DNA from 3 places in the Streptomyces sp. NPDC046215 genome. Region 1 is predicted to be linked to each of the others. Evidence: riboswitches for the same ligand, from Rfam matches in the RefSeq annotation. Region 1 holds a riboswitch; each other region holds the start of a gene.

The links. Region 1 has a riboswitch for cyclic di-AMP ahead of ABZ951_RS24985 (C40 family peptidase). Riboswitches for the same ligand answer to the same signal wherever they lie in the genome.
Region 2: another riboswitch for cyclic di-AMP. It lies ahead of ABZ951_RS12020 (transglycosylase family protein); the one in region 1 lies ahead of ABZ951_RS24985 (C40 family peptidase).
Region 3: another riboswitch for cyclic di-AMP. It lies ahead of ABZ951_RS12740 (M23 family metallopeptidase); the one in region 1 lies ahead of ABZ951_RS24985 (C40 family peptidase).

The regions. Positions count from the first base shown of each region.
Region 1 is NZ_JBEYZW010000068.1:5,490-8,741, reverse strand. Features, by position in the region: gene ABZ951_RS24990 (SIS domain-containing protein) at 1-752, shown strand, start outside; cyclic di-AMP (ydaO/yuaA leader) riboswitch at 1,386-1,584, shown strand; gene ABZ951_RS24985 (C40 family peptidase) at 1,588-2,058, shown strand; gene ABZ951_RS24980 (ATP-binding protein) at 2,191-2,628, opposite strand; gene ABZ951_RS24975 (helix-turn-helix transcriptional regulator) at 2,928-3,252, shown strand, end outside.
Region 2 is NZ_JBEYZW010000020.1:96,843-100,094, forward strand. Features, by position in the region: gene eno (phosphopyruvate hydratase) at 1-673, opposite strand, end outside; gene ABZ951_RS12020 (transglycosylase family protein) at 980-1,732, opposite strand; cyclic di-AMP (ydaO/yuaA leader) riboswitch at 1,736-1,917, opposite strand; gene ABZ951_RS12025 (transglycosylase family protein) at 2,179-3,189, opposite strand.
Region 3 is NZ_JBEYZW010000022.1:56,992-60,243, reverse strand. Features, by position in the region: gene ABZ951_RS12745 (GntR family transcriptional regulator) at 1-596, opposite strand, end outside; gene ABZ951_RS12740 (M23 family metallopeptidase) at 823-1,626, opposite strand; cyclic di-AMP (ydaO/yuaA leader) riboswitch at 1,640-1,796, opposite strand; gene ABZ951_RS12735 (pitrilysin family protein) at 2,046-3,252, opposite strand, start outside.

The DNA.
Region 1 (3,252 bases):
TCGCGCACGCCCACGACCGGGTGCTGCTGCTCACCTCGGGCGGCAAGCTCGGCGAGCTGGGGCAGCGGCACGGTGTCTCGATCGCGCGCTGGCAGCTGACCGAGCCGGACCGCGAGTACCCGCTGTTCCACGTGGGCCAGTACTTCGCGATCCTGCTGGACATGTTCTTCGAGCTGGGGCTGATCTCCCAGGACTTCGGGCCCGAGGTGGCCGCGCTCCCGGACCACCTGGAGACCGACTTCACCGCCGCGCACCGCGAGCTGGCCCGTACGGCCGCCGCGCGCAGCCGGGACGCCAACGTCATCATGCTGGCCTCCCCCCTGTGGCACGAGAGCCTGCTGAAGCTGGCGAAGATGCACCTCAACGAGATGGCGATGGTCCCCGCCACGCGGAACTTCTTCCACGAGTTCTGCCACAGCGAGGTAGCGACGCTGTCCGACCCCACGCGCAAGCACAGCGTCCTGATCTTCCAGGACGACCAGGACGACGCGTACACGCGGCAGAAGATGACGAACCTGGTCGGCCTGCTGACAAGTGACCTGCCGCAGAACCGGAACATCGAGGTCACCGAGATCCCGCTGACCCAGCCCACCTTCATGCGCAAGTACTTCACCGCGCTGGAGCTAGTCCAGTACCTCACACTCGACCTCGGCCGGTACCGTGACACCACCTCGCGGAACCTGATCTCCGAGGCCGCGGGCAACCCCTGGTACCACGGCGACACCATCCGCGCGGAGCTGGCCGCCGGCTGAGCCGCCCCCTTCCGCATACCGCGGCCGCGGCCCGGCTCGCAGCGGCCCGCGGCCCCCGCCGACCGCCCGCGCCGGGCCGAACCGCCCGGCTGCGCCCTGCACGTACGGGATCTTCTGGGCCGGATCCATCCCGCCCGCCCGCACGACACGTACGGCGGGCTACGGGCGGCGCAGACCTGGGTCGTCGCGGCCCCCGGACCCCGGGGCGCGCTCGCAGCCGTGTGCGAACGGGGCGAAGGGGAGTTGCGAGCGGGCCCGCCGAACACGGGCGGTGCCCGGCCCCGGCGGGGAGCGTCGGGCGCACCGGGTCACAATCCCGCTCACGCTCCCGCCCGCGCCCACGGACCCGGGGTCGGCGGGCGAATAAACACCGCTCCCCCATACGCCGGATCATGTCGTAGACGGGGCGCGGCGATCGAAGTCAACCGGGCACGCACACCGCGCCGGAGCAGGTGCGGCGGGCCGCAGGCCAGCGGCTCAACAGGCGAATCCGATGAGGGTCAAATGCCGTCGTGTCCACCGGAATTACCCAGAAGTGATCAGGCTCACATACCTTTGGTTCCGCTCGGAATCCGTACCAGGGCTGCGCCAAGATCCCGTCGACGACAAGACCCCGCCATCCCGGTGGGGCGGTCCCGGTGGACGCCGAACCCTGCCGCCGCCGGGATGCAGGTCGACTGAGTGCATCGGCAGGGATGGAGGACCCAAGCATGGTGGGACGACCAAGAGTAGTGCGGTCGGCCCTTGGGGTGAAGCCGTTGACGCGGCCGGGCATACTTCGCCTGCCCGAACCCGACAGGTCATCCTTCACAGGCGGCTGACGAAGGGTTGAAGAATGGGCGCGCACAAACGTCCGTCAAAGATGTCCAGGGCCGGCGCGGCGTCGGCCCTCACGCTCGCAGCCGTCGGTGCCACCGTTCTGGTGCCGGGCGGCGCGGCCGGCGCCGAGGCATCGACCGTCTCCACCACGGCACTGCGCATCGCGGCCTCGAAACAGGGTTCCCCCTACCAGTGGGGGGCGACCGGCCCGTACCGCTTCGACTGCTCGGGCCTGACGCTCTACTCCTTCAAGCGGGCGGGCAAGCAACTGCCCCGCACCGCCGCCCAGCAGTACAACCGCACCCGCCACATCCCGCGCGCCGCGCGGGAACGCGGTGATCTGGTGTTCTTCGGCTCGGGGCGCGGCATCTACCACGTCGGGATATACGCCGGTGGCGGCAAGATCTGGCACGCTCCCAAGACCGGCTCGGTCGTCCGCCTGGAGCGGATCTGGACCAACAGCGTGCTCTACGGCCGGGTGAACTGACCGCCGGACGCGACCGCCGCCGGGCGCACCGCCCGCGGCGCGGCCGGGCCCGGGGCAGCGGGCCCGGCACCACCCCGGGCCTCCGCGCACCGCGCGGGGGCCCGGGGCCCTGCCGCCCCGTCCCCGCCCCGTTCAGAGTTCGGCGCTGACCGCCACGGTCCACGGGAGCGAGATCCACACCGTCTTCCCGCCGTCCGAGGTCGGGGTGAAGAAGAGTCTTCCCCCGCGCTCCGCGGTGAGACAGCGGATGATGACCATGCCCCGCCCGTTGTCCTGCTGGACGGCCGCCGGCAGCCGGCGCGGGAAGCGGGGGTGACTGTCGGTGACGCCGATGCGCAGCTGCTGATCCCGCTCCAGGCGGACGTCGACGGTGAAGGTGGGTGACTGGCCGCGGGTGTGCTGCACGGCGTTGGTGGCGAGCTCGGAGACGATCAGCCGCACCGTCTCGGCGGTGTCGGTGCCGCCGGGCAGCCCCCATTCCGCGAGCACACCGGCCACATAGCGGCGTGCCGTGGAGACCGAGGCGGGGGCGCTCGGCAGAGTGACGGTGGCTTCTTGCTGGTCTGCCATGGCGGTGTCCCTTCCTACCGGGGCCGGACTCCGACGCTTTGCGCAGTGAAGTCGAGAGCGGCCTCGGACGGCTCTTCGCGACAGACTGCCACTGATAACGGGTGTGATGGGGGCGATCCTCCGAGATATGCATATATCTGTCGCTCGAAGCGGTGAACTCTACGACGGAAGCCCATATTTGGGCGGCACACTGGACTAATGACACAGGGGTAACGGACCGGGGGTGCCGTCGCCGATAAGGCGATCGCGGAAAACGGCCGGGCGGACGAGCCGTTCACCTCGGGCGGAGGGAGGGGCCGATGCGCAACGGACCTGCGGTGCGCCGCCGCAAACTGGGCGCGGAGCTGCGTCGGCAGCGCGAGCTCACCGGGCTGACCAGTCTGGAAGCCGCGCGGGCGGTGGGCTGGCACCAGTCGAAGGTCAGCCGGATCGAGACGGGCAGCAGTGGCGTGAAACCGGCGGACGTGGCGCTGCTGCTGGATGCGTACGGAGTGTCGGATCCGGAGCTGCGCGCCCTGCTGGGGGCCCTGTGCGGGGCGGGGTCCGCCGATGCCGAAGGGGCCCGGCGCGGCTGGTGGTACGCCTATCGCGACCGGCTGCCGCCCGCGTATCTGGACTTCATCA
Region 2 (3,252 bases), on a different contig from region 1:
CCTCGAGGATGAGGTCGAGGGCCTCGCGGTTGGAGCCCAGGTTGGGGGCGAAGCCGCCCTCGTCGCCGAGACCGGTGGACAGGCCCTTGGTCTTCAGGACGGACTTGAGGGTGTGGTAGACCTCGGCGCCCCAGCGCAGGGCCTCGGAGAAGGACTCCGCGCCGATCGGCGCGATCATGAACTCCTGGATGTCGACGTTGGAGTCGGCGTGCGACCCACCGTTGAGGATGTTCATCATCGGAACGGGCAGCAGGTGCGCGTTCGGGCCGCCCAGGTAGCGGAAGAGCGGGAGGTCGCTGGCCTCGGACGCGGCGTGCGCGACGGCGAGGGAGACGCCCAGGATGGCGTTGGCGCCGAGCGAGCCCTTGTTGTCGGTGGCGTCCAGGTCGAACATCGCCTGGTCGATCAGGCGCTGCTCGGTGGCGTCGTAGCCGACGAGCTCCGGGCCGATCTGCTCGATGACGGCGAGGACGGCCTTCTCGACGCCCTTGCCGAGGTAACGGTTCTTGTCACCGTCACGCAGCTCGATGGCTTCGAAGGCACCGGTGGAGGCGCCGGACGGCACGGCGGCACGGCCCGTGGAGCCGTCGTCGAGGCCGACCTCGACCTCGACCGTGGGGTTGCCTCGCGAGTCGAGGATCTCGCGAGCTACGACGACGTCGATGGACGGCACGAGGGTCTCCTTCGTGGGTGTCTGGAGTTCTGCAGCACGAGCCTAACGGGCGCCGGAGGCTGCGCCTGCCCACGGACCGCCTCCCGGGCCGAAAAACCGCACAAATGCCGAGATCACCGGACGAATGACCGGGGTGTTCGCTGAGCGGGAACGGGTCCGGGCCGGCGCCGGGGGCCGGCGGGAGGGCCCGGGAACGGCGGAGCCCCGCCCCGGCACGCCTCGGGGAGAGGCGTGCCGGGGCGGGGCCGTCCCGCTGTGGGCCCGTCATGGGCGAGGGGGGCGCGGTGCTCCACCGCGCCCGCCGGATCAGCTGAGGTGCAGCATCTGACCGGGGAAGATCAGGTCGGCGTTCTCGACGACGTCCTTGTTGAGGTCGTGCAGCTTCTCCCAGCCGCCCTGGACCTTCTTGGCGTCGGCGATCTTGCCGAGGGTGTCGCCGGCCTTGACCTCGTACTCGCCGTCGCCCTTCTTGAAGGACTGCGGGGCGGCGTGCTTGGGCGCGGCCTGCTTCGGGGCCGGGGCCTCCTCGGCCTGCTCGGCCTTCGGCTGCGGGGCGGCGTGCTTGGGCGCGGCCTGCTTCGGCGCGGCCTGGCGCTCGCTGCGGTCGGCGTGGGACTTCGTCGACGTGGTGCCGCGGTCGGCCTTCTTGGCCACCGAACCGGAACCGGAGGTGTCGACGTTGGCCTTCGGGCCGCCGGCGCTCAGGCCGGTACCGGGAGCGCAGCTCCAGGCACCCGGGCCCTGCATGGCGAGCAGCTTCTCGGCGACGGCGATCTGCTGGCTCTTGGAAGCCTGGTGCGGGTACGCGGCGTACTTGCCGCCACCCGCGGCGTCCCAGGAGCTCTTGGAGAACTGCAGGCCGCCGTAGTAGCCGTTGCCGCTGTTGATGGACCAGTTACCCGTGGACTCGCACTGGGCGACCTTGTCCCAGGTGGAGACGGAAGCGGCGTTCGCGGAGGTGGCGATCATCAGCGGAGCGGCGACGGCCGCGCCGGTGACACCGGCGAGCGTGACGATACGGACGGCCTTGGACGGACGGCGGTGCTTGCCCTTGGACATGAGTCGTTTCCTCACCGACGCCTACGAGGTGAGCTGTCGGGTTCGGGCTGTGAGTTCGCCCGGCCTCGTGTGCGAGCACACTCGGCTTCACCCCAAGCCGCTCCGGTTCCCGCCGGTCACCGACCGACGGCCCATCACGGCGCCTACCTTGGTTCCCCCGCTCCTGCCTACGGCGCTTAACGCGACGACTCCGCCGGTCGTCGGCAGGATTCGGCGTGACGACCGTGGTGCCCGCGGTGGCGAGCGGTCTCGACGGTAAACACAGTCGGCCCGAGGGTTCAAACCCCTCTTTCCGGCCACAGTTGCCCCGCGTTACCCCGAGGAACCGATCATTTCCGCAGGTGGGAGCGGGTGTCGAAACTTTGGGAAGGGGCCGTTCCAGCAAAAGTCAACGAGACCCATGTCTCACTTTCGACTGGAACGGACATTCCCCCCGAACTCTCGCACTATTTACCGATCTCAAGCTTCTGACCTGGATGGATCAAATCCGGATCGCTTCCGACAGCTTTCTCGTTGCGCTCGTACAGAGACTGCCAACCGCCCGTAACGGAGTGCTTTTCCGCGATGACTGACAGATTGTCACCATCTCGCACGGTGTAGTCCCCGGTGGCCGGTACGCCCGGACGGGCGTCCGCGCCGCCGCGCGAGGGCCGCCCGTCGTCCGAACGCGGGGGCTGCGCACGGTGCTTGCCGGTGCCGTCCGTGCCGGTGGCGGGGTCGCCGGGGGCGTCCGGGCCGGGCGTGCCGGAGGGAATCCCGGAGGGTGCGTCGGCGGACGGGGCGGGGGCGGTGGGGATCTCGGTGGGGTCGTCGGCCGGACCGCCCTTGCGGTGCCGCCCGTCCTGCTCCCCGGCCGCGGGGGCCGACGGCGTGCTCTCCGGCGTGCCGGGCCGGTGCTCCGACGGGGACGGGGAGACCGGGGCCGACGGCCCGCCCGGGGTCGCGGAGGGCTCCGCGGACGGCACCGCGGGCGAGGAGGGCGCCGAAGGCGAGGCCGAGGGCGGTGCGGACGGGGTGGCCGGTGAGGAGGGTGCGGCCGGAGAGGAAGGTGAAGCAGGCGACGAGGGCTCGGGTTCCGGCGTGCGCGGGGTGGTCGCCGACGGCTTGGGGTCCACGGTGCTGCCCGGGTTCACCTCCGGTGCCTTGCCGCCCTTGTCGAGGCCCGAAGTCGCCGCGCAGCCCTGCCAGGCGCCGGTTCCGCTGCTGCCGAGGATCTTCTCGGCGACGGCGATCTGCTGCGAGCGGCTGGCCAGATCGGGGCGCGGGGCGTACGCCCGGCCGCCGTTCTGCTCCCAGAGCTCCTGGGTGAGCTGCAGCCCGCCGTAGGAGCCGTTGCCCTTGTTGGCGCTCCACAGGCCCCCGCTCTCGCACTGGGCGACGCGGTCCCACGTGGGGGCGTCCGCGGCACTCGCCCCGGTGGCGGCCAGCAGCGGCATGGCCAGGGCGGATCCCGTCACCCCCGCCGCGACCACGATGGCGGGTACCTGGCGGGGTCTGCGATGTCGACCGTTCCCGGAGCG
Region 3 (3,252 bases), on a different contig from region 1:
GCCCGGTCGGCGTCGCCGCGGGCCACCGCGTCGACGAGCGCCCCGCACGCCGCCCACGCCTCCACCGGCCGGGCGGGCGGCTCCGGCACGTACACCCAGGCGATCTTCAGCCGCAGCTGGGTGAGGAGCCCGGCGAGGCTGGGACTGCCCGACGCCTGGGCGAGCGTCTCGTCGAACCAGTCGCTCAAGGGCCGCAGTTCGGCCGTCAGCCCGGCACGGGCGCGCTCCTGACCGAGCTTGACCAGCCCGCGCAACACCTTTACATGCGCCTCCGTGCGCCGCTGCGCGGCCCGCGCCGCGCCCAGCGGCTCCAGCAGGGCCCGGACGTCCAGGAGGTCGGCCGCCTCCCGCTCGGTGGGCTCCGCCACGCAGGCGCCCGCGTGCCGGCGGGTGGTGACGAACCCTTCGGAGGCCAGGGTGCGCAGGGCCTCGCGGACCGGTACCCGGGAGACGCCGTACTGCCGGGCGAGGAGCTCCTCGGTGAGCCGGCTGCCGGGCGGGAACCTGCCGGAGACGATGTCGTCCCGGATGGCCGTGCAGACGGCGTGCGTCGAAATGCGGCGGCCGTCCCGCACCGCTCTGCCGTCCCCGCTCACGTACGGCCCCGCATGGGTGTACCTCCGCATTGACCTCCGCGAAACGCGGCCTATTGTCACTTGTTGAGCGACTCTATTGCAGTCGGGTGCGAATTCCGATGGCCACGGTGTTTCCATCGATATGTTTTGGCCAACACAAAGGCCCCGGCCGGGGGCCGGGGCCTTCGATGAAGCGTGTCGCGCGCCCGTCGCGGCGGACGGCGCGTCAGGGGCGGTCGGGCGACCGTCAGATGCCGACGCCGTGCGAGCGCAGGTACTCGACCGGGTCGATGTCGGTGCCGTACGTCGCGCCGGTGCGGGCCTCGAAGTGCAGGTGCGGGCCGGTGACGTTGCCCGTGGAGCCGGAGATGCCGATCTGCTGGCCCGCGGTGACCGCCTGGCCGGCGCTGACGCTGATCGAGCTGAGGTGGCCGTACTGCGTGTAGGTGCCGTCGTTGTGCTTGATGACGACGTTGTTGCCGTACGCGCCGCCCCAGCCGGCCTCGACGACGGTGCCGGCGCCCACGGACTGCACCGTGGAGCCCTCGGCGGCGTGGAAGTCGACACCGGTGTGGCTGCCGGAGGACCACAGGCCGCTGGACGCCTTGTAGGAGGTCGAGACGTAGGAGCCGTCGATGGGCGCGACGTAGGCGTTGAGGCGCTTGCGCTGCTCCTCGCGGTCGGCCCGCTCCTTCTCGGCGCGCTCGGCGTCGGCCTTGCGCTTGGCCTCGTCCGCGGCCTTCTTGACCGCGGCGGCCTCCTTCTTGGCCTCGGCCTCGGCCTGGAGGCGGGCGGTGGTCTCCTCGGCGCTGGTGCGCTGGACCTCGGCCTGCTCGCCGACGCGGTCAGCCGTGTCGTCGCCGATGACGATGGCCTGGGTCAGGCCGGTGTCCTCGGTGCGGGGCGCGTCGTCGGTCGCGGCGAGCGCCGGGGCGGCGAAGCCCGCGACGACACCGGTGGCCGTGAGGGTGGCTATGCCCGCGATGTTCGCGCCGGTGCGGACGGCGCGGCTCGGACGGCGGTGCTTCCCGGTGGCACGAGTGAACGCCATAGGTACGGCTGATCCTTTCCTTCCTTCTCGCCTACCGGGTTAGCTGACGGGTTCGGAGCAGGAAGGTCTCCTACGACTCCCTCCGGAAAGGGAACCGATTCACCCCAGGGGACATGTGGGTCCCCGGTTCCCCCGGCTCGCGCCGTACGGGGATTCGGCGATGGCTGCCCGGTGCCGCGGATGCGGCGCGCAATATGACGGACAGCCGCCCTGACGCTAGACGCCGCCTCTTTCCCACGGCAAACAGAACTCATGTTTTGTGGCGTACACCACAGTTCAGAGGTGCAACCACTCCACTAAATCGGACATAAAGGAGGCACGCGTGACCCGTCGGTCTCGCGTGCCTCCCGGGCGATATGAGCCCCCATCAGAGCCGTGTCAGGACCGGCCGGACCGGGCCGGACGCGGATCCGCCCAGCTCAGCCCGTGATCACCGTCACCTCTCCGATGCCCAGCGCCTTCACGGGCGCCTCGATCTCGGCGGCGTCACCGACGAGGACCGTCACCAGGCGGTCCACCGGAAACGCGTTGACAGCGGCGGCGGTGGCCTCCACGGTGCCGGTCTGCGCGAGGCGCTCGTAGAGCCGGGCCTGGAAGTCGTCGGGGAGGTGCTGCTCGACCTGGTCGGCGAGCGTCCCGGCGACGGCCGCGGCCGTCTCGTACTTCAGCGGGGCGACGCCCACGAGGTTCTGCACGGCGCTGTCCCGCTCGGCGTCGGTCAGCCCCTCGGCCGCGAGGGTGCGCAGCACGGCCCACAGGTCGGCCAGGGCCGGGCCGGTGGAGGCGGTGTCCACCGAGCCGCTGATGGCGAGCATGGCCGCGCCCGTGCCCTGCGCGGTGGAGCGCAGCACCTGGCCGAAGGCCCGCACGCCGTAGGTGTAGCCCTTCTCCTCGCGCAGGACGCGGTCGAGGCGGGAGGTGAGGGTGCCGCCGAGGCAGTACGTACCGAGCACCTGGGCCGGCCAGACGCGGTCGTGCCGGTCGGCGCCGATCCGGCCGATGAGCACCTGCGTCTGGACCGCGCCGGGGCGGTCGACGATGACGACGCGCCCGGTGTCGTCGGCGGTGATCGGCGGCACCGGGCGGGGCTCGGCGGCCGGGCCGGTCCAGGCGCCGAGCGTCTCGGCGAGGGCCGCGTCGAGGTCGATGCCGGTGAAGTCGCCGACGACGACGGCCGTGGCGGTGGCGGGCCGGACGTGGGCCGCGTAGAAGGCCCGCACGGCGGCGGCGTCGATGCGGGCGACGGTCTCCTCCGTGCCCTGGCGGGGCCGGGACATCCGCGAGTCGGCGGGGAAGAGCGCCCGCGAGAGGGCCATGGCGGCCCGGCGGGAGGGGTTGGCCAGCTCGTGCGGGATCTCGTCCAGGCGGTTGCGGACGAGGCGCTCGATCTCGCTGTCGGGGAAGGCGGGGGCGCGCAGGGCGTCGGCGAGCAGGCCGAGCGCCTTGGGGAGCCGGGAGGCCGGGACCTCCAGGGAGACCCGGATGCCGGGGTGGTCGGCGTGCGCGTCCAGGCTGGCGCCGCAGCGCTCCAGCGCGGCCGTGAACTCCTCGGCGGTGTGCTTGTCGGTGCCCTCGGTGAGGGCCCGCGCCATGATGGTGGCGACGCCGTCGAGGCCCTCCGGCTCG